Regions from separate parts of the Glutamicibacter sp. 0426 genome, predicted to be linked through region 3. Evidence: riboswitches for the same ligand, from Rfam matches in the RefSeq annotation. Region 3 holds a riboswitch; each other region holds the start of a gene.

Region 1 (3,403 bases), on a different contig from region 3:
TGTCGGTCAGCGAGTCCTCGTCCTGGCGGTACTCCCAGCCCAGCACCGGGTGGCGGTTGCCGTTGCGGCGGTAGATCTTGGAAGTGGAGACGCTGATGCAGATGACCGGCAGCTGCTCAAAGCACTCGCGGTAGGCCGCGGAATTCAGGAAATGCTCGAAAAGCCTACCGTGCAGGTCGCCGAAATCCGCTGGAGGCACCGGCTTGCCGTCGGCGTCGATGGATTCGGGCAGCACGACGCTGAAGTCGTAGTCACGCACATAAGAAGAAAAATTATTGCCGATGATGCCGGGGCTGCGCACACCGGTTTTGCGGTCCAGGATGCTGGTGTCCAGCATCTCCAGCAGTGGGAAGTCCTGCGCGCCCTGCTCCGAGTCGAAGTGCACATTGGCGGAGATGATTTCCAGCTCCACCGAGTAGCGCTCGCCGTCGGGATTGTCCCAGTGGGCCAGCGAATTGAAGCGCCGGTTGATCATCGTCAGAGCGTTGCGCAAATTCTGCTGGCAGTGCTCACCGCGGGCCAGATTGGCGAAGTTCGTGGTGAGTCGCGAGTCCGGCGAAGGAGTGTAGTTTTCGTTGAATTCTGTGCTTGAAATGCTGAAGGTCAATGCGTCTGGCATGGCGGCCAATCTGTTGGTCAGCGGCCGGAAGCGGCCGGAAGAACGTCGATGCGTCAATCATGCATGGCATTTTTGATATCAGGTAACTCTGTCTAACTATGGATTCCTATAGACTCAAACTATGGTTCAGGGAACGAGCGGTCTGACACTGCAGCAATTGCGCTACTTCACCACGGTCGCGGCCGAGGGATCCATCTCGGCTGCCGCCGACCTTTTGTACGTCGCCCAGCCGAGCATGTCCGCGGCGATGAAGGAGCTCGAAGCGCGGGTGGGGCGCACGCTGCTCATCCGCTCCGCCCGGGGCATCACGCTCACCAGCGACGGCGCCGAATTCCTCGGCTACGCCCGGCAGGTCCTTGAGCAGGTCGAGCTGCTAGAGCACCGCTATCTCGGCCGTCCCTCGGCTCGCCGGCTGCTGGGTGTCTCCACCCAGCACTACTCCTTCGCGGTGGATGCCTTCGTGCGGATGGTCCAGGCCAGCGGCGCCGACGAGTACGAGTTCTCGCTGCGCGAGACCCGCACCGAGCAGATCATCGAGGATGTGCGCACGCTGCGCAGCGAGATCGGGATCCTCTACCTCAACGACTTCAACCGCAAGGTCATCGAGAAGCTGCTGCGCGAATCCCGGCTGGTATTCCACCCGCTCTTCCGCTCCCAGCCGCACATCTTCGTTGCCCGCAGCAACCCGCTGGCCTCCCGAACCCTGGTGTCTCTCGAAGATCTCGAAGATTTGCCGCGGCTGACCTTCGACCAGGGCGCGAACAACTCCTTCTACTTCGCCGAGGAGATCCTCTCCACCCGCTCCAGCCAGCGTGAAATCCAGGTCTCGGACCGCGCCACGATCTTCAACCTGATGATCGGTCTGGGCGGGTACACCATCTCCACCGGCATCATCAGCGACGAGCTGGATCCCTCCATTGTCTCCATCCCGCTGGCTGTCGAGGAGCGCATCGATGTCGGCTGGATTGACCACGCCGCCATCCCGCTCACCGAGCAGGCCCGGCGCTACCTGGACGAGGTGCGCGCGGTGGTGGCCGGATTCGGAGTCGAAGTCCTGGGCTGAGCGTCATCTCCGGTCATTGAAATTTGGTGCTCTGTCATGCGTGCGGGTGAAAACCCTGGGATTTCAAGGATTCTTGCTTCCTTGGTGCGTCACATAAGGGTTTGCGCCCTTACGTCATCATGACAATTCGGCGACATATGAAGCGCGGCGGCGTTCTGTGAAGCTCAGCGATTCGGGCCGCTTGCCCGGTTCGCGGCCGATGCCCAACCATGGAAGAACAACCCATCAAGAGCGGCCGAGAGATCTGGCTCGACGACGCCGCAGCAACCATCGGGAAACCGAAAGGTGCTACCGCCAGAACCGATGGAGCAGTTCCGGACCCGTGGCTTCGGTGTCCGGTGCACTCCCTCGCAGACAACGAGGAGGAGCAATGAGCCAGGAAACCGACGCGGTGCACGCAGGGTACCGCCCGAGCGGAGAGTTCCGCCCGATGCTGCCGCCGCTGCACAATTCCGCGGCCTACCAATTCGCATCGCACGCCGAAGCGGTGGAGAAGTTCGCGCTGCGACAGGCAGGCTTCACCTACTCGCGCACCGGCAACCCCACCGTGTCCATCCTCGAGCAGCGCGTGGCCGCGCTGGAAGGCGGGGCCCAGGCGGTAGCCACCGCCACCGGCCAGTCCGCGGTGGCGTTGTCCTTGCTGGCGCTGACCCAGGGACCCAGGCACATTGTGGCTTCCTCCTCGCTGTACGGCGGCACCGTGGACCTGTTCACCGACACCTTCGCCGACTTCGGGATCCGCGTCAGCTTTGTCGACCAGGCCGATCCGGCCGCCTGGGCCGCGGCCATCGAGGAGGACACCCGGGCGTTCTTCTTCGAGTCCGTGTCCAACCCGCTGTGCACCGTGGCCGATATCCCGGCCATTGCGGCGATCGCGCACGAGCGCAACATCCCGGTGGTGGTGGACAACACCCTGGCCACCCCGCTGAATGTGCGCCCGCTGGAACTCGGCGCGGACATCGTGGTGCACTCGGCCACCAAGGGGCTGGCCGGGCACGGCTCGGTGCTTGGCGGGGTAGTGGTGGATTCGGGAACCTTCGACTTCTCCGATTCCTCCCGCTGGCCGCAGATCGCCGCGCCGCGGGTGCGGCTGAATGGCACGTCGCTGCTCGAGCGCCACGGGCCGGCGGCCTACGCGATGCTGGTGCGCTCCAAGTTCCTGCACGACCTGGGCCCGGCCCTCGCCCCGGCCAGCGCCCAGGGCATCCTCGCAGGCATCGAGACCCTGCCGGTGCGCGCGGCCCACGTGCAGCGCAGCGTCACCAGGCTGATCGACGCGCTTGCCGAGTATCCGGGCATTGCCGCCATCCACCACCCCGCGCTGCCCGAGCACCCCAGCCACGAGCTGGCCCGGACGCTAGCGCCGAAGGGCACCGGCTGCGTGCTGGCCATCGAGCTGGCCCACCCATCCCTGGTTTCCCCGGTGATCGACGGGCTCAAGCTGATCAGCCTGGCCGCGAATGTGGGCGATACCCGCACCATGGTCGCCCACCCGGCCACCATGACGCACTGCCGGCTCTCCGAAGCGCAGCTGGCAGCCGCCGGGCTGAACACCTCCACCCTGCGCCTGTCGGTGGGCCTGGAAGACCCGGCCGACCTGCTCGCAGATATCACCCAGTCGCTGGATCTCGCGCTGGCCGCGACCACCGCCGACACCAAGGAAGTGAGCTTCGCATGAGCGGCTTCAACACCCAGGCCGTGCACGCCGGCCAGCACAAGGA
Region 2 (3,403 bases), on a different contig from region 3:
ATCGGCTATATCGTTTCCATCCCGGTCTTCTGCGACTCCGGGTACGTGGTGCTCAACTCGCTGCGCAAAGCCATCACCCTGCGCACCGGCGTTTCTGCGCTGGCGACATCCATCGCCCTGATGACCGGCCTGTACGCAACCCACACCATGGTGCCGCCGACTCCGGGTCCGCTGGCCGCAGCGGAAAGCATCGGGGTTGCCGACAACCTGGGCCTGATCATCGCCGTCGGCTTGCCTGTTGCCGCCATCTCTGCGCTGGCAGGTTTGGCCTACGCCAGCCGTTTCAACAAGTCCAAGTGGACCCCGTTGCCCAGCGAGGGCGATGACGACATCTCCGAACTCGACTACGAGCAGCTGCGCGCGAGCTTCGGCAAATTGCCGAGCCCGGCATTGGCATTCATGCCGATCCTGGTTCCGCTGGTACTGATCTGCGCCGCTTCCATTGCGAAGCTGCCTTCGCACCCGTTCGGCGAGGGCATTGCCCTGGAAATCCTTTCCTTCATCGGTACTCCGGTGATCGCCCTGATCTTCGGCTTGATCTCCGCGACCTTCCTGCTCAGCGGCGACAGCAAGCTGGCGGTCTTCAATGAGCAGATGCATGAAGCCGTGCGCACCGCTGCCCCGATCTTGCTGATCACCGGTGCCGGTGCGGGCTTCGGCGCGGTGCTGGCAGCCTCGGATCTGACCACGATCCTTTCGGATTCGCTCAGCGGCCTGGGCTTGGGCCTGGCGGTGCCGTTCCTGATCGCCGCTGCGCTGAAGTCCGCGCAGGGCTCGTCCACTGTGTCCATGGTGACCACCTCTGCGCTGGTCGCGCCGATGCTCGGCTCCTTGGGTCTGGGTTCGGAACTGGGCATGGTGCTCACGGTCTTGGCCGTCGGTGCCGGTGCGATGGTTGTCTCGCACGCCAACGACTCCTACTTCTGGGTCGTGTCGCAGCTCAGCCGCATTCCGGTGATTACCGCATACAAGACCTTGAGCGTGGCGACCGCCATTCAGGGTACCGCCGCCTTCCTGACGGTATTGCTCCTGGGAGCCGTGCTGCTGTAGCAGGACGCTGGCCCAGCAAGCAATGGATCGCACCATCTGCCGATGGCGCGATCCGTTGCTTTAAGGATGTGTCTGAAAGCGGTAGCCGAAGAGCGACGTCCTGCCCGCTAGATGCCTCGCGCGGCCTGGTTCGCTTTGGCAGCCGAGACCATCAGCAACACGATAATGGCCAGATAACCTGCGCCGGTCGTGGCGAAGGCGAAACCGAACTGGCCCAGCACGCAGAGGATCGCTGCACCGGACAACATGGCCCAGCCGGCCCAGGAAGCCGCGGCCACCAGCGGCGCAGCCCGCCGATGCCCTGCCAACCAGGCCTCGTCGCTGGCCAAGGTGTGGCGCGTCCTGATGCCGATGGCCGCATTGCGCGCGAGCTTTCCATCCCGGGCCATGGGTGCGAGGAGCGCTGCCACCAAAGTGATGGCCAGCAACCCGAACATGAAGGAGATGACGCTTGCTGGATCCACGTTCCACCTATCCTGCCTATTCGCCGTGAACAGCCATCCTATTCGGAAGTTGCGCAGTTCCCGAGTTCAAATTTCGTCATGCAAGTGTCATATGAAGGCCGCGCAGCCATCGATCAGGCAAGCAGGTGGCTCGAAGATGACGTATTTTGTCCTGCCGTTCCCTCGCATGACAGTGCCCTTCCGTGACTGCTGCCGGCAGTGGTTGACTCGGAGCACAACCCATCCAGAGCGGCTGAGAGACCTGGCTCCGCGACGCCGCAGCAAGCCTGCATCCCGCAGGTAGTGCTAACGCCAGGATCGATGGAATCGCAGGGACCCTGCGTCCTTCGGAACCTGCAACGCAAGGGAGAAGAAGATGACAGTGCAAGATACCGTACAAGACACCGGACTACGCCGAGTTCCCTACTATGGGAACGCCAGCGAAACCGAGCTGGAGCAGTGGCGCGAAGTTGCCCAGCAGGTGGCAGGCACGCTCGCACAAGACGCCCTGGAACGCGACCGCAAGAACCAGCAGCCATTCGCCGAGGTGCAGCTGCTGCGCGAAGCCGGCTTGCTGAACCTTTTGGTGCCTGCAGAATTCGGCGGAGCAGGAGCCCACTGGGAAACGGCATTCGACGTGGTCCGCATCCTGGCGGCGGCCGATGGATCCATCGCGCAGCTGCTGGCCTACCACTACATCAACCAGTCGGGCATTGCCTTCTATGCTCCGGCGGGGGCGCAAGGCAAGTGGTGGCAACGCACCGTGGAAGGCGGGTGGCTCTGGGGCGATTCGGTGAATCCGGTTGACCCGGATCTGACGCTGAGCGTCGAAGGGGATGGGTACCGGCTGAACGGGGCCAAGCGGTTCTCCACTGGTTCCGGTGTTGGCGAGGTCATCGTCATCAACGCGCTGGTCCAGGGCGGGGAATACGACGGGCAGATTCTCGCCTTCGTGCTGCCCCGCGACATCGAAGGACTGGAAATCGTTGACGACTGGGACTACCTGGGCCAGCGGCTCAGCGCATCCAACTCGCTGAAGTACCACAACGTCAGGCTTGAAGCCGAGGACTTGCTCGGATTCGTCACCGACGAACCGGTGTCCACCTTGCTCACCCCGGGCATCCAGCTGGCTTTCGCCAATTTCTACCTGGGCATTGCCGAAGGAGCGCTGGAGCGTGGCAAGCAGATCCTGCTGGGCCGCAAGAACGCCTGGCTGTTCTCGCAGGCCGACACCTACGCCCAGGATCCGATTTTCCAGCGGATCGTCGGGGAGCTCAAGGCCCGCACCGCCGCGGTGGCGGCGCTGACCGAGAAGCTCGGCCGGAAATTCGATGCCTTGCTGTCGAAGGCCGGAGACGTCACCCAGCCCGAGCGGGCCGCGCTGGCAGTGGAAATTGCCGAAGCCAAGGTGGTTTCCACCGAGGTGGGCGTCGAGGTGGCGAACCGGATCTTCGAGGTGACCGGATCATCCTCGACCGCGAGCTCGGTGGGCCTGGACCTGTATTGGCGCAATGTGCGCACCCACTCGCTGCATGACCCGGTGGACTACAAGAAGATCGAGGTCGGCGCGTACTTCCTGCGCGGAGAATCCCAGCCGCTCTCGCTCTACACCTAGAAATTCCCACGGATTGGACTGAACGATGACTGTACTTGCAACTGGCACTCGGCTTGCAGGGCTCAAAGCCCGTTTTGCCCCGCTCTTCGCGGACATCGCGCAGGGAGCTGCCGAACGCGACCGCACCGGCGAACTGCCCTACCAGGCAGTCGCGGACCTGGCTGCCGCCGGCTTCGGCGCAATCCGGGTTCCGGAATCGCACGGCGGGGCCGGGGCGACCCTGCCTGAGCTCTTCGAGCTGTTCGTGGATCTTGCGGCCGCTGATTCCAATATCGCCCAGGCGCTGCGCGCGCAC
Region 3 (3,403 bases):
CGCGGCCGATCAGCTTGGCCAGGTCACCGGTGCTAACCTCCAGTGCTCCTTCGCGAATGCGCACGTCGGTATCGACGAGGATGTGCGCGAAGGGTCCTGGGACTCCGGCATCAGCGTAGATCTTTTCCAGCTGCTCGGGATCCACTTCCTGGTAGGCGACGTCCTGGCCAGCGGCGGCGCCGACAGCGCCAGCAAGCTGGTTGAGGGTGAATGGCTTGTCGCTGCCCAACTCGTAGATCTTGCCGTTCTGCTCTTCATCGGACAGCAGCACCGCGGCGGCTGCCTCCGCGAAATCGGCCCGGGCGGCAGCGCTGATCTTGCCCTCGCCCGCGGCACCGAGGATTACGCCGCTATTGAGGTAGCCCATGAGCTGGTCGGTGTAGTTCTCGATGTACCAGCCGTTGCGCAGCAGCACGTACCCGATGCCGGATCCGGCCAGCAATCGCTCGGTGGCGATGTGCTCCTCGGCGAGCTCCATGCCGCCGGTCATCGCGTTGGCAATGGACGTGTAGGCGATCAGCGAGACGTCCACCTGCTTGGCGGCGTTGATGATGTTCTCATGCTGGGCAACGCGCTGGCCCACTTCGCTGGAGGAGATCAGCAGCAGCTTGTCGACGCCTTCAAGCGCAGAAACCAGATCTGGCTGGACGTTGTAATCGGCAACGCGGGTTTCCAAGCCCTTGCCTGCCAGCGGGGCCAGCTTTTCCTCCGAACGGCCGATGGCAATCAGCTGCGCGGGATCGGCCCCGCGCTCCAGCAGCGCATCGATGACGAGTCCTCCGAGTTGTCCGGTGGCTCCGGTAATTGCGATCTTCATGGCAGTCCTTTCAAAAGCAGTCGGTGATTCCAACCGTAGGCCGGCATCGAGTATTCCCGATGCCGGGCCGGGCCGCGGCATCAGCGGCCGGCGGTTGCCGGGGAAGGCTCCGGCCGAGCGCAAATCCGCCGGAGCACTTCCGACTTGGAAGGTCATATGAACGGCAATGAGACGAATCATGACGCCGAAGATGATGCCGACGGCCCGCAGTGCCGGATCGGAAATGACGTGATGTCGCAGTGTTGCGCAACTCTTGGCTTGGTCCGGCCAGGAAACGCATGCTGGGAACACCTGGCCTCCAAGGCCGGGCAACCCATCCAGAGCGACCGAGAGACCTGGCTCGTTGACGTCGCAGCAACCACCCGAACCACGGGACGGTGCTACCGCCAGGACCGATGGAGCAGTGGCTGCCACCGGGCCACGCCTGGCTACGAGCCGGCACAGCCTCGGCCCTGGGCAGTCCTTCCCGGTGCAACATCCAAGGAGCACGCAGCATGATCGAGATCAAGGACCTGCACAAGCACTATGACACCGCTCAGGGGCGCATCGAGGTGCTCAAGGGGATCGACCTGTCGGTGCCGGAAGGCTCGATCACCGCAGTAGTCGGCCCTTCCGGGGCAGGCAAATCGACCCTGTCCCATTGCATCTCGCTGCTGGAGAAGCCCAGCAGCGGGCAGATCCTCGTTGACGGCAAGGATCTCGGCGCGCTCTCTGGCAGGGCCTTGCGCGCTGAACGCCGCGCCATCGGCACGATCTTCCAGAACTCGGCCCTGCTGAGCCGGCTGAGCGTCGCCGAGAACGTGGCCCTTCCGCTGCGGAACCTCGGGGTGGTCCACCACGAAATGCAGCAGCGGGTGGCCCAGCTGCTGGACCGGGTCGGGCTGCTGGAGAAGGCGAACGCCTATCCCGGGCAGCTCTCCGGCGGCCAGCGGCAGCGCGTCGGCATCGCCCGGGCCCTGGCCCTGCGGCCACGGCTGCTGCTCTCCGACGAAGCCACCTCGGGCCTGGATCCCGAATCCACGCACCAGGTGCTGGGGCTGCTGGATTCGCTGCGCAGCGATCTGGGCTTGTCCATCATCCTGATCACCCATGAGATGGATGTGGTGCGGCATGTGGCCGACGAGGTCGCCCAGCTGGCCGGCGGGCGCATTGCCGAGCACGGAGCCCTGCATGAGCTGGTGGCCTCCCCAGGCTCGGCGACCGGGGAGAAGCTGCTGCCGCTGCGGGCCGAGGACCTGCCGGCAGGCTTCGACTATGCCGTGACGGTGGCCTACCGCAAAGACCGGGTCGATCCCGGCTGGATCTCCCGGCTGGGCATCGAGCACGGGATCGCGGTGGCCCTGCTTGGCGGTGCCGTCGAGGCGCACCACGAGGGGACCTTGGGCCGCGTGCGCTTGGGCGTGCGGGGCACGAGCCCTCAGGACCTGGTCCGGTTGCTGGACGGGTGGGGCCTGCAGGCCGACCCGGGCAGCCTGGTCCGCAACAATCGCGAACTGGTGGAGGCCAACGCATGAGAATCCCCTTTGAAAGCGCAGCGGTGGGCACCGACACTCCGTGGCAGCAATTGCCCGAGTTGATGCTGCCGGCCTACGGCCAGACCTGGGCCATGGTCGGAATCGTCATGGCCCTGGTCATCAGCCTCGGAGGACTGATGGGCATCGCGCTGTACAACACCGATCGACAGGGGCTCTTCCCGCGGGCGCGCCTGCATGCGGTGCTCAGCTGGATCGCCAACATGGGACGCTCCCTGCCGTTCCTGGTGCTGATGGCAGCGATCATCCCCTTCACCAAATGGGTCACCGGCACCACCATCGGCATTGCCGCGGCTGCCGTGCCCATGACCATTGCCGGCATCCCGTTCTTCGCCCGGCTGGTGCAGAACGCGCTGAACGACCTGCCGAGGCACAACCTGGCCGTAGGGCTGGTGACCGGCGGTTCGGCCGCGCAGATCATCGGCACCACCCAGATCCGCGAGGCGCTGCCGGCCCTGGCCTCGGCCATCACGCTGAACACCATCTCGATGATCGAGTACTCGGCCATCGCCGGGACCATCGGGGCCGGGGGCATCGGCTATCTCGCCGTGACCTACGGCTACCAGCGCTTCGACATGAATGTCATGCTGGCGACCATCGTGGTGCTGATCCTGACCGTGCAAATTGTCCAATTCCTCGGCGACCGCATCGCCCGCGCCCTGGCGCGTCCCTGAACACCATCGACGAACGAACGAACGAGCGAGACCATGACTACACCGCACACCGGGCACGACCACGGCTTCACGCTGCGCAAGAACCGCAATGCCCTTCCCTGGACCATCGCCGCCCTCGCGGCCGTGGCCGCCCTCATCCTCGGCGTGCTGCTGGGCCAGCAGCGCTCCGCCCCTGCCGCCGCCTCGGCCGCCGGAAGCCAGACGAAGTTCACGGTCCACTTCGAACCGGCCATGGCCGGGGAGGAGAAGATCCTGGATTTCGTGGCGCGCCAGATCGCGCCTGACTACGGCATCGAAATCGAGAAGGTCGGGCTGCAGGATCCGATCCAGGCCAACCAGGCGGTGGCCAGCGGCCAATTCGATGCCACCATTTTCGAGCA
Region 4 (3,403 bases), on a different contig from region 3:
TTCGGCATTCCCTATGCCTACTGGACGGTGGGCTGCGTGGATCCGCAGAAATACAAGGATGCGGTGGCCGCGGGAACCGTCGCCTCCGATATCCCTGCCAACCACTCGCCGTTCTTCGCACCGGTGATCCACCCAACCCTCCAAACAGCAACCAGCACCCAGGTGGTGGCCGCACTGGCCTACCTGGACAACGGAGCACAAGAGTAGGGAGCAGACGATGTCCGCAGCACCAACCACGGGCGCCACTACCTAGCAGCCCACCGACAAATGGCTGCTGGGCATCGTCCTGGCAGTCATCAACTTCTGGCTTTTCGCCCAGACCCTGCTGAACGTCATTCCCGGGATCCGCGGACAGCTGGGCGTCGAAGAAACGTTGGCCGATCTGGCGGTGTCCATCAACTCGCTGTTCTCCGGCATCTTCATCGTGGTCGCCGGCGGACTGGTCGACCGGCTGGGCCGGGCGAAAATCCTTTACCTGGGCATCTGGCTTTCCATCGCCGGCTCGCTGCTGATCGCCCTGACCCCGGAGAACCTGGGCGGGCTGACCAGCGCCATGCTGCTGGGCGGCCGCGTGGTCCAGGGCCTGTCCGCCGCCTGCATCATCCCTGCGACCATGGCCTTGGTGAAGACCTACTACGAGGGGAAGGGCCGCCAGCGGCCCTGTCCTACTGGTCCATCGGCTCCTGGGGCGGTTCCGGGTTCTGCGCACTGTTCGGCGGGCTGATGGCCACCAGCTTCCTGGGCTGGTGTTCGATCTTCTGGACCTCCATCGTGCTCTCGGTGCTGGCGCTCTTCCTGCTCAAGGGCACCCCGGAATCCAAGGCCGAGCAGGATCCGGCAGCCGAGCGCCGCGTCGACTTCACCGGCCTCATCTTCTTCATCGTCATGCTGGTCTCCATCAACGTCTACATTTCCCAGGGTCCGAATATCGGCTGGCTGAGCCTGGGAGGCATCGCGCTCGTGGCGATCTTCGTGGTCACCGGGCTGCTGTTCTTGCAGATCGAGGTGCGCAGCCGCAATCCCTTCGTGAACCTGAAGCTGTTCTCCAACGGCACCTTCACCGGCGCCACGCTGTCCAACTTCCTGCTCAATGGCGCGGCAGGCACGCTGATTGTCTCGCTGGGCCTGGTCCAGGTGGCGGCCGGGATGTCCTCGCTGCAGTCCGGCCTGCTGACCTTGGGCTATCTGGTGGCCATCCTTGCCACGATCCGCGTGGGTGAGAAGCTGCTGCAGCGCTTCGGGCCGAAGAAGCCGATGCTCTGGGGATCGATGATCACCGGTGTGGGCATCCTGATGTGCTCGATGACTTTCCTGTATATCGACCAGTACATCTTGCTCTCCGTGATCGGGTTCACGCTGTTCGGCATCGGCCTGGGCTTCTATGCCACGCCGTCCACCGACGCGGCGCTGTCCAATGTCCCCGACAGCGAGGTGGGTTCCGCGTCCGGCATCTACAAGATGGCCTCGTCACTGGGCAACGCCATCGGCGTGGCCATCTCCGCGGCCCTGTATGTGGCTGGACAGGCCATGGATCCGGCACTGATCCAGTCCTGGGGCCTGTTCATTGGCCGGCAGGACAATGTGGCGTTGCGCTTCGGTGGCGCCATCGGCCTGTTGTTCAACGTGCTGATGGTGGTCATCGCCATCGCGTCGATCATCGTGACTGTGCCTTCCGAAAAGCAGAAGGACAGCGAGAAGACCAAGCACGACGAGGTGGCGCCGCCGCCAATCGGGAACTGATCGAATCGCTTGCTGGGCCGGTGCTGCGCACCGGCCCAAGCCGAACTGTCGGTGGTGCCCAGTACTATCGAACCAAGCTCACAGAATCGCGGCGCTAAGTACCTGGCTAGCCGCGTGGCAACCCTCCTCATCGAGCGGGGTGCCCCAGGGGAAGAGCCGGTCCGGGAAGCCATCCCGGGCAAGTCGATCGGTGGTGCTGATCCTTCAAGATGCTGCGCCGCCTGGACGGAACGCGAGGATGACATGGGCGCCAATCATGAATACACAACAGGGAATCCGCAAGGAACCGACGGCGAGCGGAAGTGGCACAGCGTGCTGCTGGACTATCCTTTCCACGCAGGATCGAGCACCCTCCAGTCAGGGGGATTCCTGGCCTTCGAAGCCGAGAAGCAGCGAGGTGGACTGCTGTGCCTGAATCTTCCCCACATCCACGAATACGTGGCCCGCTGGATTGCCGCCGGATTCACCCCGGAACTGTACTGGGCTGTCAACGCAGGGCTGAAAGCCGCGCTGGACCATGCCCGCCGGCTCTGCAGAAATGTCGGGGACCAAGAACTCCTTGGGCGACGGCTGGAACTGCTCGGGATCACCGCCAAAAACCCGCAGGCTGGCCAGAGATATCTGCGGGTGACCGGCAAGGACCCGATCACTGGCCGAAGCATCATGGAAGAGCGGACGCGCCCTGAGCACATTGTGCAGCTGGTGCCCGAAGCCTGGGCGGAATTCCCGCGGCTGCTGGGCTTCGAACGCCCGTCCGTGGCCCTGTCCAAGTACATCCGAGGGAACTGCGCCAGCGAGGTTCCCGGCAGCGTGCAGGCGTAACTGGGGCTTGGTTTCCGGTGGATGAAAATCCGCCGGAAACCAAGCCGCTTTGCGTTAATTCCATAATCTATGATTAACGCCACCATCCCCGGAATCTTGAGGTTAATCGGGCGTTAATCACTGGTTGGCAAATATCAATCGGAAGGATGATACTAAGTGTCCAAGCGGAGCGCTAGACTGGCAATCGCTCTTCAATCACGCTGCCCTTAATCCGAAGGCCCAGCATGCCGGAGAGCGTGATGCCAGCGAGGATTTTCCACATGCTTCTCAAGCTCATCTTGAAACACTCCAAACCCTATGCCGGGTGGATTGCCGCAGTAGTCATATTGCAGCTGGCCACCACCATGGCTACGCTCTACCTTCCCAGCCTGAACGCCAAGATCATCGATGTCGGCGTGGTCAATGCCGATATCGACTACATCTGGCGCACCGGCGGACTGATGCTGGTGGTGGCCCTGATCCAGGTGGCCACCGCCGTCGCCGCCGTCTACTTCGGCGCCAAGACCTCCATGAGCGTCGGACGCGATGTCCGCCAGGCGGTCTTCGAGAAGGTCGCCACCTTCTCCGCCCAGGACGTCAACAAGTTCGGTGCCGCTACCTTGATCACCCGCGGCACCAATGACGTGCAGCAGATCCAGATGCTCACCCTGATGGCGCTGAACTTCATGATCACCGCGCCGATCATGTCCATCGGCGGCGTGATCATGGCGATCCGCGAAGACCCGGGGCTGTCCTGGCTCGTCTGGGTATCCGTGCCGCTGGTGCTCATTGTCGTCGGCCTGCTGGTCATCAAGCTGATGCCGTTGTTCCGCGACATGCAGACCCGCATCGACGGGATCAA

The links. A riboswitch is a leader RNA that binds a small molecule or an ion and turns the genes downstream of it on or off. The one in region 3 is predicted to bind S-adenosylmethionine.
Region 1: it holds a riboswitch for S-adenosylmethionine, as region 3 does, so the genes downstream of both, BKX98_RS06205 (O-acetylhomoserine aminocarboxypropyltransferase/cysteine synthase family protein) here and BKX98_RS11470 (methionine ABC transporter ATP-binding protein) in region 3, are expected to answer to the same signal.
Region 2: it holds a riboswitch for S-adenosylmethionine, as region 3 does, so the genes downstream of both, BKX98_RS09800 (acyl-CoA dehydrogenase family protein) here and BKX98_RS11470 (methionine ABC transporter ATP-binding protein) in region 3, are expected to answer to the same signal.
Region 4: it holds a riboswitch for S-adenosylmethionine, as region 3 does, so the genes downstream of both, BKX98_RS16825 (hypothetical protein) here and BKX98_RS11470 (methionine ABC transporter ATP-binding protein) in region 3, are expected to answer to the same signal.

The regions. Positions count from the first base shown of each region.
Region 1 covers NZ_MPBI01000002.1:149,108-152,510, forward strand. The annotation lists gene BKX98_RS06195 (putative oxygenase MesX) at 1-619, opposite strand, end outside; gene BKX98_RS06200 (LysR family transcriptional regulator) at 741-1,682, shown strand; SAM riboswitch class I at 1,902-1,992, shown strand; gene BKX98_RS06205 (O-acetylhomoserine aminocarboxypropyltransferase/cysteine synthase family protein) at 2,053-3,360, shown strand; gene BKX98_RS06210 (cystathionine gamma-synthase) at 3,357-3,403, shown strand, end outside.
Region 2 covers NZ_MPBI01000003.1:315,999-319,401, reverse strand. The annotation lists gene BKX98_RS09810 (GntP family permease) at 1-1,050, shown strand, start outside; gene BKX98_RS09805 (SdpI family protein) at 1,158-1,514, opposite strand; SAM riboswitch class I at 1,731-1,821, shown strand; gene BKX98_RS09800 (acyl-CoA dehydrogenase family protein) at 1,870-3,108, shown strand; gene BKX98_RS09795 (acyl-CoA dehydrogenase family protein) at 3,134-3,403, shown strand, end outside.
Region 3 covers NZ_MPBI01000004.1:85,843-89,245, forward strand. The annotation lists gene BKX98_RS11465 (SDR family oxidoreductase) at 1-817, opposite strand, end outside; SAM riboswitch class I at 1,128-1,219, shown strand; gene BKX98_RS11470 (methionine ABC transporter ATP-binding protein) at 1,312-2,331, shown strand; gene BKX98_RS11475 (methionine ABC transporter permease) at 2,328-3,023, shown strand; gene BKX98_RS11480 (MetQ/NlpA family ABC transporter substrate-binding protein) at 3,057-3,403, shown strand, end outside.
Region 4 covers NZ_MPBI01000003.1:117,626-121,028, reverse strand. The annotation lists gene BKX98_RS08890 (amidohydrolase) at 1-207, shown strand, start outside; gene BKX98_RS17240 (MFS transporter) at 272-724, shown strand; gene BKX98_RS08885 (MFS transporter) at 724-1,740, shown strand; SAM riboswitch class IV at 1,817-1,929, shown strand; gene BKX98_RS16825 (hypothetical protein) at 1,984-2,562, shown strand; gene BKX98_RS08880 (ABC transporter ATP-binding protein) at 2,823-3,403, shown strand, end outside.